Regions from separate parts of the Streptomyces sp. NPDC053560 genome, predicted to be linked through region 1. Evidence: riboswitches for the same ligand, from Rfam matches in the RefSeq annotation. Region 1 holds a riboswitch; the other holds the start of a gene.
The links. A riboswitch is a leader RNA that binds a small molecule or an ion and turns the genes downstream of it on or off. The one in region 1 is predicted to bind thiamine pyrophosphate.

Region 1 (7,241 bases):
GAGCTCGCCTTCCGGATCCCGGTGGAGCTGGATTTCGACAGCGCCGATCCCTACGCCGTGCGCTTCACGTTCGATCTCCCCGGCGACACCCCGGTCACCTGGGCGTTCAGCCGGGAACTCCTCCTGGACGGCCTGAGCCGGCCGGCCGGCGAGGGAGACATCCACGTGGCGCCGGTTTCGGGCGCGCACCTCAGCGACGTCTTCGTCAGCCTTCAGGTGGGCGCCGAGCAGGCGCTCTTCCGCGTCGGCGCGGCGCCGATCGTCGCCTTCCTGGACCGTACGGACCGGCTGGTCCCGCTCGGCCAGGAGCAGGTCTGCGGCACGCTCGACGCGGAGCTGGACCGGATCCTCGCGAACGCCCGGCAAGCGGGCTGACCGCCGGTCCGGGCCGGTCAGCGCTTGCGGCGGCGGCCCCGGCCGCCGCGCCTGCTGCCCGGCTGCCCGGGGCCCGGGCCGGCTGCCCGGCCGGACTCCGTCTGCCGCCCGACCGCACCGGTGCGGTCCGCCGAGACCACCAGCACCGCCAGCAGCGTCGTCAGCGGTACGGACGCGACGAGCCCGATGCTGCCCACCAGTGTGCGGACGATCTCCTCGGCCACCACCTCGCTGGTGGCGACCGTACCGACACTGCTCCGCGCGATCGAGAACAGCAGCAGAAGCGGCAGGGCCGCGCCCGCGTACGCCAGCACCAGCGTGTTCACCACCGACGCGATGTGGTCCCGGCCGATGCGCATCGCCGCGCCGTAGATCCGCCGCCGGCTCGCCGTCGGGTCGGCGTCCCGCAGTTCCCACACGGCCGCCGTCTGGGTGACCGTCACATCGTCCAGCACGCCCAGTGAACCGATGATGATCCCCGCCAGCAGCAGACCGCGGATCTCGATGCCGGGGAAGAGGCTGTGCACGAGGCCCGTCTGGTCGTCGGTGTTGCCCGTCAGCTGTCCCCAGCCGATGAAGACCGACCCCAGCAGGCCGATCAGCAGCAGCGACGCGAGCGTGCCGAGCACCGCGACCGATGTCCGTGCGGTCAGCCCGTGGCACAGGTACAGCGCGATGAGCATGATCGCGCTGCCTCCGATCACCGCCACGAGCAACGGATTCGACCCTTGCAGGATGGCGGGCAGGATGAACACCGTGAGCACCGCGAAGCTCGCCGCCAGCGCAATCAGCGCCAGGATTCCGCGCAGTCGGCCGACGACCACCACCGCCAGGGCGAACACCGCTGCCAGTACCCACATCGGGAACGAGCGGTCCACGTCGGTCACGGAGTACTGAAGGTTCCGCGGCGCCTTGGGCGCGTACGCCACCACGACGCCCTGGCCCTCGGTGTAGCGGCGTGAGGCGTCCGGCGTCACCACGGTCTTGAAGCGGTGCCCGGTGTCCTTGCCGCTGGTGACCTCGATGGTCGCCTGCTCACAGCTCTGCGCCTGCTGCTGCCCACCGCCGGACGGGCCCGACGGCTGCTGTTGCTGTTGCATCTGTTGCTGCTGCTGGGCGTTGACGTCCGCGCAGTTCACCTTCGTCAGGCGGACGACACGCGCGGTCTGGGTCTCCTGGTCGAAACCCACCCCGGACGGCTTGTGCGAGGGCGCGCCGCCGGGCCACAGGGCGATCAGCCCCACGCCCACTGCCAGGGCGAACGGGATCAGTACAGCGGCGATGACCTTGCGCAGGTGCCGGGACACGGGGGCCGCGGGGCCGTGGCCGTGTCCATGGCTGTGGCCGTGTCCTTGCGGGGCCCCGGACGCGGGGGAATGGCCGTGCGGCTGGTGCTCGGGCTCGTTGGAGGTCACCGCCCGATCATCCAACAACTCACCGGGCCCCCTGTTCACCACGCGGCATCGGCCGCTACCGTGGTGGCACCTTTGCAATCGCGGGAGCTCGGAGCACCGGGCTGAGAGGGCGCTGATCTCCGTCCCAGCGAGGTTTCACGTGAAACCTCAGCAGACGGAAACCGCTGCGTCGACCGCCGAACCTGTTACCGGGTAATGCCGGCGTAGGGAGTGGGTCTTCAATGACTCTGCAGGATGCACGCACGCCCTCTGTGTCCGATGAACGGGCGAAGCCCGCGGGCGATGCCACCGACGAGGCTGCCGAGACGCAGCAGATCGGCTGGCACAAGGGCTACATCTCCGGTTCGCGCCCCGACCTGCGGGTGCCGGTCCGGAGGGTGCACCTCACCAATGGCGAGCACGTGACGCTCTACGACACGTCAGGGCCGTACACCGACCCCCAGATCGAAACCGACGTCCGCCGTGGCCTCGCGCCGCTGCGGGAGAATTGGATCATCGCCCGCGGCGACACCGAGGAGTACGCGGGCCGGCCGATGCGTCCGGAGGACGACGGCCTCAAGCACACCTCGCCGCGCGGCGGCCTGAAGAACCTCGACGCGGTCTTCCCCGGCCGGCCCCGGCAGCCACGCCGGGCCCGCGACGGCGCCGTCTCGCAGCTCGCGTACGCGCAGCGCGGCGAGATCACCGCGGAGATGGAGTACGTCGCGGTCCGCGAGAACTGCACGCCCGAGTTCGTACGGGACGAAATCGCGGCGGGCCGCGCGGTGTTGCCGGCCAACGTCAACCACCCGGAGATCGAGCCGATGATCATCGGCAAGAACTTCCTGGTGAAGGTCAACGCCAACATCGGCAACTCCGCGGTGACCTCCTCCATCGAGGAGGAGGTGGAGAAGATGACCTGGGCGACCCGCTGGGGCGCCGACACGGTCATGGACCTCTCCACAGGACGCAACATCCACACCACCCGCGAGTGGGTGCTGCGCAACTCCCCCGTCCCGATCGGCACCGTCCCCCTCTACCAGGCACTGGAGAAGGTCGACGGCAAAGCCGAGGACCTGACCTGGGAGATCTACAAGGACACCGTCATCGAGCAGGCCGAACAGGGCGTCGACTACATGACGGTCCATGCCGGCGTGCTGCTGCGGTACGTACCGCTCACCGCCCGCCGCAAGACCGGCATCGTCTCCCGCGGCGGTTCGATCATGGCGGCCTGGTGCCTGGCGCACCACAAGGAGTCGTTCCTCTACGAGAACTTCGAAGAGCTCTGCGACATCCTCTCGTCGTACGACGTGACGTTCTCCCTCGGCGACGGGCTGCGCCCCGGTTCCATCGCGGACGCCAACGACGAGGCGCAGTTCGCCGAGCTGAAGACGCTCGGTGAGCTGAACACGATCGCCAAGGCACACGGCGTGCAGACCATGATCGAGGGCCCGGGACACGTCCCGATGCACAAGATCAAGGAGAACATCGACCTCCAGCAGGAGATCTGCGAGGAGGCGCCGTTCTACACGCTCGGCCCGCTGACCACCGACATCGCGCCCGCGTACGACCACATCACCTCCGGTATCGGCGCCGCGATGATCGCTTGGTGGGGCACGGCGATGCTCTGCTACGTCACGCCCAAGGAGCACCTGGGCCTGCCCGATCGCGACGACGTGAAGACCGGTGTCATCACGTACAAGATCGCGGCACACGCGGCCGACCTGGCGAAGGGCCACCCGGGCGCCCAGGAGTGGGACGACGCCCTCTCCGACGCGCGCTTCGAGTTCCGCTGGGAGGACCAGTTCAACCTGGCCCTCGATCCGGACACCGCCCGCGCGTTCCACGACGAGACGCTCCCCGCCGAGCCGGCCAAGACCGCGCACTTCTGCTCCATGTGCGGCCCGAAGTTCTGCTCGATGAAGATCTCCCAGGACATCCGCCGCGAACACGGCGGTGACCTGGCGATCGACCCCGAAGCGGGCATGGCCGAGAAGTCCAAGGAGTTCGCGGCAGCGGGCAACCGGGTGTACCTGCCGATCGCGGAGTGACCTGAGCGCGGACACCGCGCACCGCCCGTCCGCCGAGGGGCCCCGGCACGTGCCGGGGCCCCTCGGCGCCGTTCTGCCACAGCCGTCGGGTGGCGCGGCAGCACCCGCGCCGTCGGAGCCCGCCGTGGCTCACTCCGGCTGGTGGTCCGGGCCGCCGTAGTCCGGGCTGGTGAAGTCGGGGCTGGTGAAGCGGGGGCGGACGGCGGCGCGGTGATCGCCCTCCGGGCCGGAGAAGCGCGGATGGGTGTAGCCGAGCGGCGGCATGCGGCCGACGTCCGAGGTGCGGTGGACGACGAAGCGGCCGGCGGCTTCGGGCGCCGCGGGCGACGAGGGCGCGGGCGGATTTCTGTCGGTGTCGCCGTCGGCGGGCTCGCCGGCCGGCGAGCCGGGGGCGGCCGTGTCGCCGGGACCGGCCGCCGGGGCCGTACCGGGCGCACGGTCGGCGGCGCCGGCCGGGGCGGCCGGCGTGCCCGGCGGCGGGCTCGCGGGCTTCTCCGCGGAGGAGCCGGGGTGCGGGCCCGGCGGCGCTTCCGGTGCCGTCAGGGCCTCCAGGAGGAACGGACGCAGGCCGCGTTCGAGGAGGGCCTCGCGCCACTTCTCCCGGGCGCGGTCGACCTCCTGGGCGAGCTCGCTCGGGCGGGAGGCGCGCAGGGACGTGGAGCCGTTCCGGACCGCGGTGACGAGCAGGCCCCCCATCGCGATGAGGATCGTCGCCGCGGTCAGGCCGGCGAACGCCCAGCCGACGCTGATCAGCGGCTGCGCCAGCGCCTCGTCGGGGCTGACGGTGTGCAGGGCGTAGCCGATGAGGAGGAAGAGGACCGCGGCGATGCCCGCCAGGACGGGCGCGAGGACCGTGACCATCGCGGCCAGCCCGGCACCCGTGGCCTCGGCGGCCTCGCCCATCGCGGCGAGGTTGACGCCGGCGCCGCCCGCGCCGTTCCCACCGCCCTCGCCCGCTTCGGTACCGGCCGTGGCCGGGCGCGCGGATGCGGGCGAGCGCAACTCCGCGCGCAGCGAGACGTAATGCTGGTATTCGGCCGTCGCGCACGCGGCGATGGCGGTCGTGGCGCTGAGCGCCATGGTGCGCAGCTGCTCAGTGTTGAGGCGCATGCCCGTCGCGGCGAGATCCGGGCGGTCGGCCGCGGCGCGCAGAGCCTCGTCGAGGGCCCGCCGGAATTCCTCGCGGTCCTCGTTCAGCAGGTGCGGAGCGCTGTTCATGTGCATCCCCCGATGCTCCGTAGGGCCGTACGGGCCGGTATGAACCGGGCAGTTGGCGGGAAACGGAGGAGAGCCTGCTACGGATAGACCGATGGTAGAGCGCGCCCTGTCCGGCGTGACAGAGGATTTCGGAAATTCGCTCCGCCCGTGACAAGCCTTCCCCGGCCGCCCCCCGGCCCGTCTACTGTGGCCACGCTCAGCCCCCGCCCGGCCGGTTACCGGCCTGCGGTACCCATGCCCCGATACGAGTCAGGCAGTCAGGGGGAGCTGAACGACCAGCAGCTTTCCGGCCATCGTGACGCCGCCGTCCATGGCGACCGCGAGCCCGTCGGCGTACACGTGCGGCTCCTCGACGGCGACGCCCTCGCCCTCGCCGTCCTCGGTGCCCACCTCGCCGAGGAGGTACGGGATGGGGCTGTGCCCGTGGACGATGCGCTCGCCGCCGTACGTGCCGATCAGCTCCAGCACGGCCTGCGGGCCGGACTCGTCGCGGAACGCGAACCGCTTGGTCAGTTTGCGGAAGAGGTCCCAGACCTCGTTGGCGTCGCTGCGGGTGAGCACGTCGTGGACGGCGTCGTTGACCGCCTCGATGGAGTCGCCGTAGTCGAGGTACGCGGTGGTGTCGGAGTGCACCAGGAGGTGCCCGTCCTCCTGCGTCATGGCGTCCAGCCGGGCCATCCACTGCAGGTGGTGGTCCTGGAGGCGGTCCATGTCGGTCTTCTGGCCGCCGTTGAGCAGCCAGGCGGCCTGGAAGGAGGCGGTGCCGGCGCCGGACAGCACGGGGGTGTCGCCGAACCGCTTGGCGCCGAGCAGCAGCAGTTCGTGGTTGCCCATGAGGGCCTTGCAGTAGCCGCCGGCCGCCGCGGCCTCGGCGGACAGCTGCATGACCAGGTCGATCACGCCGATGCCGTCCGGGCCGCGGTCGGTGAAGTCGCCGAGGAACCACAGCCGGGCGTTGCCCGCCGCCCAGTGGCCCTCGGTGTCGATCAGGCCCTCGGCGAACAGCGCGGCACGCAGCTCGTCGTAGTAGCCGTGCACGTCACCGACGACGTACAGCGGGCCGCCCGCCTCGCCCTCGCCGACCTGCTGGAGGTGGAGGGCGGGGTGGTCGACCAGGGTGTCGGTGTACGTGACGGGGGTGCCGTCCGGCCCGACCACGGGGAGGTCCCGCTCGGTGGGGGTGTAGTCGGCGGGCAGCTGGTCCGGCGGCGTCGGGGCCTGTGCGCCGGTGCCGTAGGTGAGGCGGGCGTACGGCCGCGCCCTGGTGCGCACGCGGACCTCGGGGTCGAGACGCTCCTGAGGTGCTGCCTGCCCGTCCTGGGGAGCCGGTACGGGCTGCGGCGGGACGTACCCGTCCTGAGGGGCCTGGCGGGGGTGCGGCACGTACCCGTCGTGCGGGGCGTACTGCTCCGGCGGCGCGGACCCGTCCTGCGGGGCGTACGCGTCCTGGGGGGCGTACGCCTCCTGCGCGGGGCCGTTCGGTGCGGCCCCCGGTGTTCCAGGAGGAACGGGCGCAGGAGGTTGTGCCGCCATGGTCCGCACCATGGGTCCCAGACCGGCCCCCTGAGTCATCGACCCCTCCACCGTCGCGCCGCCGTGCACCTCGCGGACCTTGCCTGGTCGACGGCGGTCCGTGGTGTCGTGCGCCCATCATAGGAACGCCGCTCGCGGCTTGTGACGCACCAGGGGGTGGTCAATCGTTCTGAGCCCGGCGTTCGCTGCTGTTTTCTCCCGGCTTCGCCCTGTTTTTCCCCTCGCGGCCGTGGCCGTCCGGCGGAATGCTCAGTCGCCGGACGGGCCGCGCGGTGGGCTGACCGTCGTACGTGGGGACCTCCGTTGGGACGAGGTGCGCACGATCAGGTCGGTCGGTATCACCTGCTCGACGGGTCGCCCGCTGTCGAGCCCTTCGATGGCGTCGATGAGGAGCTGGACGACGGCGGTACCGATGCGCCGGGGTTTGAGGGAGAGGGTCGTGATGGGCGGTTCGGTGCTGGCGTAGACGGTGGATTCGCTGCAGCACACGAGCAGGAGGTCGTCCGGGACCCGGAGACCGTAGCGGCGTGCGGCGGCGAGGAGGTCGGTGCCGTTCGGGTCGAAGAGGCCGTAGACCGCGTCCGGGCGGTCCGGGCGGGCCAGCAGTCGGTCGGCGGCGACGGCGCCCGCACACGGGTCGTGCGCGGGATAGGACTCGTAGACCGGGTCC
Region 2 (7,241 bases), on a different contig from region 1:
CCCGCCGGACTCCCCTGGGGCATCGCGCTCACCGCTGCCGGGCTCGCCCTGGAGGTCTACGCCGCGGGCCACACCGGCCCCGGCGCCCGGCTGCTGCGGCTGCCCGGCGGGCTGGTCACCGGCGAGGCGGGCGTGGTGACCGGCTGGCTGCTGTCGGCCGCCGGCCTGGTGCTGGCCGCGCCCGGACTGGTCCACCTCATCGGGCGCGTCCTGGGCATGGGCCGCAGCGGCGCGGTGCGGCTGCTGGCCGGCCGGGTGCTCCAGGAGGAGTCCCGCCGGGTGGGCCGCCCGCTCGGCGTCCTGATGGCGGCCGTGTCCGGCGGCTACGCCGGGTACGTCGTGTACGGCCCCGGCGCGTTCGCCCTGCACGGCCACGACGGCCGCGCCTCCTTCGGGCCGCTCACCGCGCTCGGCACGGGCCTGGTGCTCGTCTGCACGGCGCTGTGCGTCCTGATCACCGTGGCGGAGTCCCGCACCGCCCGCTCCGCCACGACCGAGGCCCTGCGCCGCATCGGCACCCCCGCCGGGCTGCTCCGCCGCGCCGCGGCGCTCCGCGCGTCCGTCCTCGTCGTCGTCCTCGCGGCGGTCACGGGCGGCGTCGCCCACCTGGCAGCGGGGCCGCTGGGGGGCTGAGGCTGCGGGGGGGGGCTGCTCGCTCCGGGGGCTGCTCGGGGCCGTCGGCGGCTTTCGGCTTTACGCGAGGGGCGGGCGTGCGGGCCCTCGGAGGGGCTCAGTCCTCCGCCGGCAGTACCACCACGTCGCTCGCCGTGAACGCCGCGCCCACCCGCGCGCCCACTTCCGGCGCCGACGCGAGGGGGCAGGCCGCGTCCAGTTCGGGGCCGGCCGCCGGGCGCAGGCGCAGCGCGACGTGCGTACCGCGGAAGGTGCGCGCCGCGACGGTGCAGGGCAGGCCCTCGTGGGGCGGCACCAGGCGGACGCCGGCCGGGCGGACGAGGAGGCGGCAGGCGCCCTCCCCCCTACTGTCCGGGACCGGCACCTTCCCCCAGGCCGTGTCGGCGGCCTCGCCGGTGACCGTGGCCGGTACGACGTTGTCGAAGCCGAGGAAGCGCGCGACGAACCCGTCGGCGGGGCGCTGCCACACCTCCAGCGGCGTCCCGGCCTGCGCGATCCGCCCGTCCCGCATGATCACGACCCGGTCGGCGAGCGCGAAGGCCTCGCCCTGGTCGTGCGTGACCGCCAGCACGGTCGTCCCCAGCTCCCCGAAGAGCCGACGCAGTTCGACCACGAGGCGTTCGCGCAGGCCGCGGTCGAGCTGCCCGAGCGGCTCGTCCAGCATGAGCAGCCGGGGTCCGGGGGCCAGCGCTCTGGCCAGCGCGACGCGCTGCTGCTCGCCGCCGGAGAGCGAGCCGACGGCGCGGCGCCCGGCGCCGGGAAGGCCCACCAGATCGAGGAGTTCGGCGACCTTGCGTTCCCGCTCGGCCCGCGCCGTGCCCCGCATCCGCAGCCCGAAGGCGACATTGCCCGCCACGTCGCGCTGCGGGAAGAGCTGGTGGTCCTGGAACATCAGCCCGACGCCGCGCTGGTGGGTCGGTACGGTACGCAGGTCCCGACCGTCCAGTACGACCTCTCCCGCGTCGGCCTGCTGCAGCCCGGCGATCACCCGCAGCAGGGTGGACTTGCCGCTGCCACTGGGACCGAGGACGCAGACCGTCTCGTGCTCGGCGACGTCCAGCCCCACCGTGTCCAGCGCGGTGTGCGCCCCGAAGCGCACGGTGAGGCCGCCGAGCCGCAGCAACGGCGCCCCGGACGGGGCGTGCTCGGCGGGCGCGGCGTGCTCGGCGGACGCGGCGTGCTCGGCGGACGCGGCGGAACCCTCCGCCGGGTTTTCGGTCACCTAGAACTCTCCCGTCCGGTCGGTGCGTATCCGCTCCAGCACCAGCAGGGCCGCCGCGCACACCACCATCAGAATCGTCGACAGGGCCATCGCCTGCCCGTAGTTGAGCTCCCCCGCGCGCCCCAGCAGCCGGGCCACGGCCACCGGCAGGGTGGGCCGGTCCGGGCTCGCGATGAACACCGTCGCGCCGAACTCGCCGAGCGACACGGCGAAGGCGAAGCCGGCCGCGATGAGCAGCGCCCGCCGCACCAGCGGCAGGTCCACCTCGCGCCACACCTGCCAGGGCGCGGCCCCCAGCACCGCGGCGGCCTCCCGCAGCCGCCCGTCCACCGCGCGCAGCACCGGCAGCATGGTCCGTACGACGAAGGGCACGCCCACGAGAGCCTGCGCGAGCGGCACCAGCCACCATGAGGCGCGCAGGTCGAGCGGCGGCTCGTCCAGCGAGATCAGGAAGCCGAAGCCGACGGTCACGGCGGAGACGCCGAGCGGCAGCATGAGCAGCGCGTCGAAGCCGCGGACGAGCCGGCCGCCGCCCCGCCGTGCCAGCGCCGCCGCGGCCAGGCCGCCGACGGCGACGGCGATCGCGGTCGCGGCCACCCCGTACGCCAGCGAGTTCCACAGGGCCGTCAGCGGCGGCACGGTGAACGTCGAGTCGGCGCCGGCCGCGGCCTGCAGCGCCCGGTAGAAGGCCAGGCCGTGGCCGTCGGGTCCGGCGAAGGACCGCTCGACCAGTACGGCCAGCGGCAGCACCAGCAGGACGACGATCACCGCGAGCGTGCTCCACAGCAGCGCCCACTGCCCGGCCCCGCGCGGCCGGCGCGCCGTGCGCGCCGCGTCCACGAGCCTCAGCGCGCTCTCGCGGCGCCGGGCCGTCCACGCGTGCAGCCCGAGAAGGGCGAGGACCGCGGCGAACTGCAGCAGGGTGAGCACCGCTGCGGTCGGCAGGTCCAGGAAGTCGGCGGTCTGCCGGTAGATCTCCACTTCGAGGGTGGCGTAGCGCGGCCCCCCGAGGATCTGCACGATGCCGAACGAGGTGAAGGTGAAGAGGAAGACCATCAGCGCAGCGGCGGCCACGGCGGGCGCGAGCGCGGGCAGGGTCACCTGCCGCCAGGCCGCGAACCGCCCGGCGCCCAGCACCCGCGCTGCCTCTTCCTGCCGCGGGTCCAGCGCTCCCCAGAGCCCGCCGACGGTCCGTACGACGACCGCGTAGTTGAAGAAGACGTGCGCGAGCAGGATCGCCCAGACCGAGGTGTCCAGCCGTACGCCCCAGAGGTCGTCCAGGAGCCCGCCGCGGCCGACGAGCGCGAGGAAGGCGGAGCCGACGACGACGGTGGGCAGCACGAACGGCACGGTGACGACCGCCCGCAGCAGCCTCTTTCCGGGGAACTCGAAGCGTGCGAACACGTACGCGCCGGGGAGCGCGATCAGCAGCGTGAGTGCCGTGGAAGCCGCCGCCTGCCAGACGGTGAACCACAGCACGTGCAGCAGGTCGGGGTCGCCGAGCACGTCCGCCGCCCGCCCCCACTGCCAGCTGCCGCCCTCCCGCAGCCCCCGCCCGACGATCGTGACGACGGGGTAGGCGAAGAAGAGGACGAAGAAGGCGGCCGGCAGCGCCATCAGCGCGAGCCGGGCCGCCGCGGCACGACGGTCCGTGGCACGGGCGGCCGGCGCACCGGCCGCTTCACCCTCCCCCGCCGTCACTTCGCTTTCTCCCGGCGTCACTTCGGGTTCCCCCTCCGTCACTTCAGGACGAGCGACGACCACTGCTTGATCCACTGTTCGCGGTTCTTGCTGATCTCGTCGGGCGCCACCGTCTTCGGGTCGTCGATCTTCTGCCCGTACCCGGTGAACAGTTCGGGCACCTTCGCACCCTCGACGGCCGGGTTCACGAACATCTGCAGCGGCATGTCCTCCTGGAACTCCTTGCTGATCAGGAAGTCCAGCAGCGCCTTGCCGCCCTTCTCGTTCGCCGCGCCCTTCAGCAGTCCGGCGAACTCGATCTGCCGGAAGCAGGTACCGGTGGCGACGCCGGTCGGCGCCTCCTTCGGGGCCGGCTTCTTGTCCATCACCTCGGCCGGCGGGCTGGAGGCGTACGAGACGACCAGCGGCTTGTCGCCCTTGCCGCCACCGCCCCCGGATCCGGAGAACCGCTCGTAGTACGCCTGTTCCCAGCCGTCGACGGCCTCGACGCCGTTGGCCTTGAGCTTCTTCCAGTAGTCCTGCCAGCCGGCCTTGCCGTACTCCGCGACGGTCCCGAGCTGGAAGGCCAGCCCCGGCGACGACGTGGCCGGGTTCTCGGTGACCAGCAGCCCCTTGTACTCGGGCTTGAGGAGGTCGTCGAAGGTCTTCGGCGGCGCGATCCGGTGCTTCTTGAAGTACGCCTTGTCGTAGTTCACGCAGGTGTCGCCGTAGTCGACGGGCGTCACGCGGTGCTGCGCCCTGTCCAGCTGCAGCTTCTCCGGCACCCCGGCCAGCCCCTTGGCCTTGTACGGCGTGAACAGCCCCTCGTCCAGCCCGCGCGAGAGCAGCGTGTTGTCGATGCCGAAGAAGACATCGCCCTGCGGGTTGCCCTTGGTCAGCACCGCCTGATTGACGGCCTTCCCGGCGTCCCCGCCCTTGACCATCTGCACCTTGTAGCCGCTGCGCCGCTCGAACTCGGCCAGCACGGACTTCGAGACGGCGAAGGAGTCGTGCGAGACGAGCTTGACGGTCTTGCTGTCGGCCGACCCGCCGCCGGACGTACCGCAGCCGGCCAGCGCCGTACCGCCCACCGCGACGGCGACGGCCGCCGCCACGGCGTTCCTGATGGTGCTCACTGGTTCATTCCTCCTGGCTGGCCAGGAAGAGACGCGGCCCCGCCCCCGGCGTCCGGTGGACCGGAGCCGCGGGCGGGGCGCAACAGCATGAGGAGACCGAACTTCCTACCCGGAATGACCCGGGCGAGGTTCAAGGGTCTGCGGCAGCGGCATCGGCTTCACTGCTCGCACTCTCAGCGCTGTGGCGCTCCCCTGTCGGATGGTGTGCGTTATGGGTGATGTACGAACGTTCGACGCCACGGTACCAGCGCGCCGCCGCCCTTCCGAGGGCCCACGTGCTGCCCTCGGTGCCCTCAGCGCCCTGATCTCGGGGTTCTCAGCACTCCGCCCGGAGCGCCCCTTGGTTCGTCAGAGCTGGCCCGTCAGCGCTCCGAGGCCGCGAGCTGGCCGCACGCGCCGTCGATCTCCTGCCCACGGGTGTCGCGCACCGTCACCGGCACGCCGTGCGCCGCGATCGCCTCGACGAACGCCTTCTCGTCCTCGGGCCGGGAGGCGGTCCACTTCGAGCCGGGGGTGGGGTTCAGCGGAATCAGGTTCACATGCACCCGCTTCCCCTTGAGCAGCCGCCCGAGCAGGTCACCCCGCCACGCCTGGTCATTGATGTCCCGGATCAGTGCGTACTCGATCGAGATACGGCGCCCGGACTTCTCCGCGTACGTCCACGCCGCGTCCAGCACCTCACGCACCTTCCAGCGCGTGTTCACCGGCACGAGCGTGTCCCGCAGCTCGTCGTCCGGCGCGTGCAGCGAGACCGCCAGCCGGCACTTGAAGCCCTCGTCGGCGAAGCGCAGCATCGCCGGCACCAGCCCCACCGTGGACACGGTGATCCCCCGCTGCGACAGCCCCAGCCCGTCCGGCTCGGGGTCGGTCAGCCGCCGGATGGCCCCCGTCACCCGGTTGTAGTTGGCGAGCGGCTCGCCCATGCCCATAAAAACGATGTTCGACAGCCGCGCCGGCCCGCCAGGGATCTCCCCGTCCCGGAGCGCCCGCATCCCATCGACGATCTGATGAACGATCTCGGCCGTCGAGAGGTTCCGGTCCAGCCCCGCCTGCCCCGTCGCGCAGAACGGGCAGTTCATGCCGCACCCGGCCTGCGAGGAGATGCACATCGTGACGCGGTCCGGGTACCGCATCAGCACCGACTCGACCAGCGTCCCGTCGAAGAGCTTCCACAGCGTCTTCCGGGTCTGGTCGTCGTCGCACGAGATGTGCCGCACCACACTCATCAGCTCCGGCAGCATCTCGGCCGCGAGCTTCTCCCGCGCGGCGGCCGGGATGTCTGTCCACTGCTCCGGGTCGTGCGCGTACCGCGCGAAGTAGTGCTGCGAAAGCTGCTTGGCGCGGAACGGCTTCTCCCCGATCGCCGCCACGGCCTCCTTGCGCTCAGCAGGCGTGAGATCGGCAAGATGCCGCGGCGGCTTCTTGGCCCCCCGCGGCGCGACAAAAGTAAGTTCTCCAGGTGCAGGCATGGTCCATCCAGTGTGGCAGATCAACTAGCCCGACCCAGGTGAGAGCGGGGTGGGGGCCGTCACCCTCGGGCGTCACCTGTCGTCGTTGGCCGCCCTCGCACGGCCCAGGGACGGCCCAGGGCCGAAGGGCCATTTTTCGAAAACGCCCATCCGCCGTAGCGCTTCATATATAGAGTTAGCGGCATGGAGACACCTTTCCGTATCACGTCAGCGACGCTCGACGTGCTGGAGGCGTTCTTGGAAGCTCAGGATGAGCTTCATGGCTTCGCGGTGGCCCAGGCGGCAGGTAAGGCAACCGGAAGCGTTTATCCGATCTTGGCCCGCATGGAGCAGGCTGGTTGGCTAGAGAGTCACTGGGAGGCAGAGCACCCCACCCCTGGGCGACCTCGTCGCCGCTTCTACGAGCTGTCCCCGGAAGGGCTGTCGAACGCGCGACAGCTCCTCATTGAGAGGCGCGGCGGCCTTCCCGCTCCCGCCCCGAAGCGCCTAGGGAGGCCTGCTCTCGGGTTCCTGCGGCAACCGGGGTGTGCTCAGTGATCGAACTGGTCGTTTCCACATTGGTCAGCATGCTCGTGGCCGAGGGGACGGAGGTAGCGCCTTGGGCTGCTCGCAAGGTGGTCCGATGGGCCGCACATAGCCTCGGCGATCCGACCGCCGTCGAGCGTTACGAAGAAGAGTGGCTGGCGATCCTGGAAGAACGCCCCGGCAAGCTATTCAAGCTGATCACGGCCCTAGGGCTTCTCCTCCCGGCGCGGAGGCTGCGGAATCAACTACAGCGAGTCCCGCACTCTCGCGGGAACCCGCTGATCGCCTGGCGCTACTGCGGAGCAGTGCTCCGTACCGGTCACTGCTGCCGGCGGAAGTCCCTGCGCCCGTGGGGGCGGTGCCGCATCCACCGCATCTCGACTCAGCGACGCCTCGAAGCATCCGTCGGCTGACGGTCACAGCACTGGATCTACACCACAGCGGTCGGCCAACGATCTCGAAAACTGTCGTGGCGGCAACGCCACCGTGGGTTCAAATCCCACAGTCTCCGCACTTAGAGGGCCCCTGACCAGGGAATCTGGCCGGGGGCCTCCCTCTTTCTCGGCGCCTGTCAGG

Region 2: another riboswitch for thiamine pyrophosphate. It lies ahead of ACIGQF_RS17475 (thiamine ABC transporter substrate binding subunit); the one in region 1 lies ahead of thiC (phosphomethylpyrimidine synthase ThiC).

What each region holds. Positions count from the first base shown of each region.
Region 1 covers NZ_JBITXI010000014.1:143,255-150,495, forward strand. The annotation lists gene ACIGQF_RS30505 (SsgA family sporulation/cell division regulator) at 1-375, shown strand, start outside; gene ACIGQF_RS30510 (YibE/F family protein) at 393-1,790, opposite strand; TPP riboswitch at 1,861-2,017, shown strand; gene thiC (phosphomethylpyrimidine synthase ThiC) at 2,012-3,820, shown strand; gene ACIGQF_RS30520 (hypothetical protein) at 3,950-5,044, opposite strand; gene ACIGQF_RS30525 (metallophosphoesterase) at 5,288-6,571, opposite strand; gene ACIGQF_RS30530 (LacI family DNA-binding transcriptional regulator) at 6,821-7,241, opposite strand, start outside.
Region 2 covers NZ_JBITXI010000006.1:450,955-458,195, reverse strand. The annotation lists gene ACIGQF_RS17490 (hypothetical protein) at 1-633, shown strand, start outside; gene ACIGQF_RS17485 (ABC transporter ATP-binding protein) at 731-1,756, opposite strand; gene ACIGQF_RS17480 (ABC transporter permease) at 1,856-3,472, opposite strand; gene ACIGQF_RS17475 (thiamine ABC transporter substrate binding subunit) at 3,595-4,671, opposite strand; TPP riboswitch at 4,756-4,875, opposite strand; gene rlmN (23S rRNA (adenine(2503)-C(2))-methyltransferase RlmN) at 5,034-6,140, opposite strand; gene ACIGQF_RS17465 (PadR family transcriptional regulator) at 6,324-6,677, shown strand.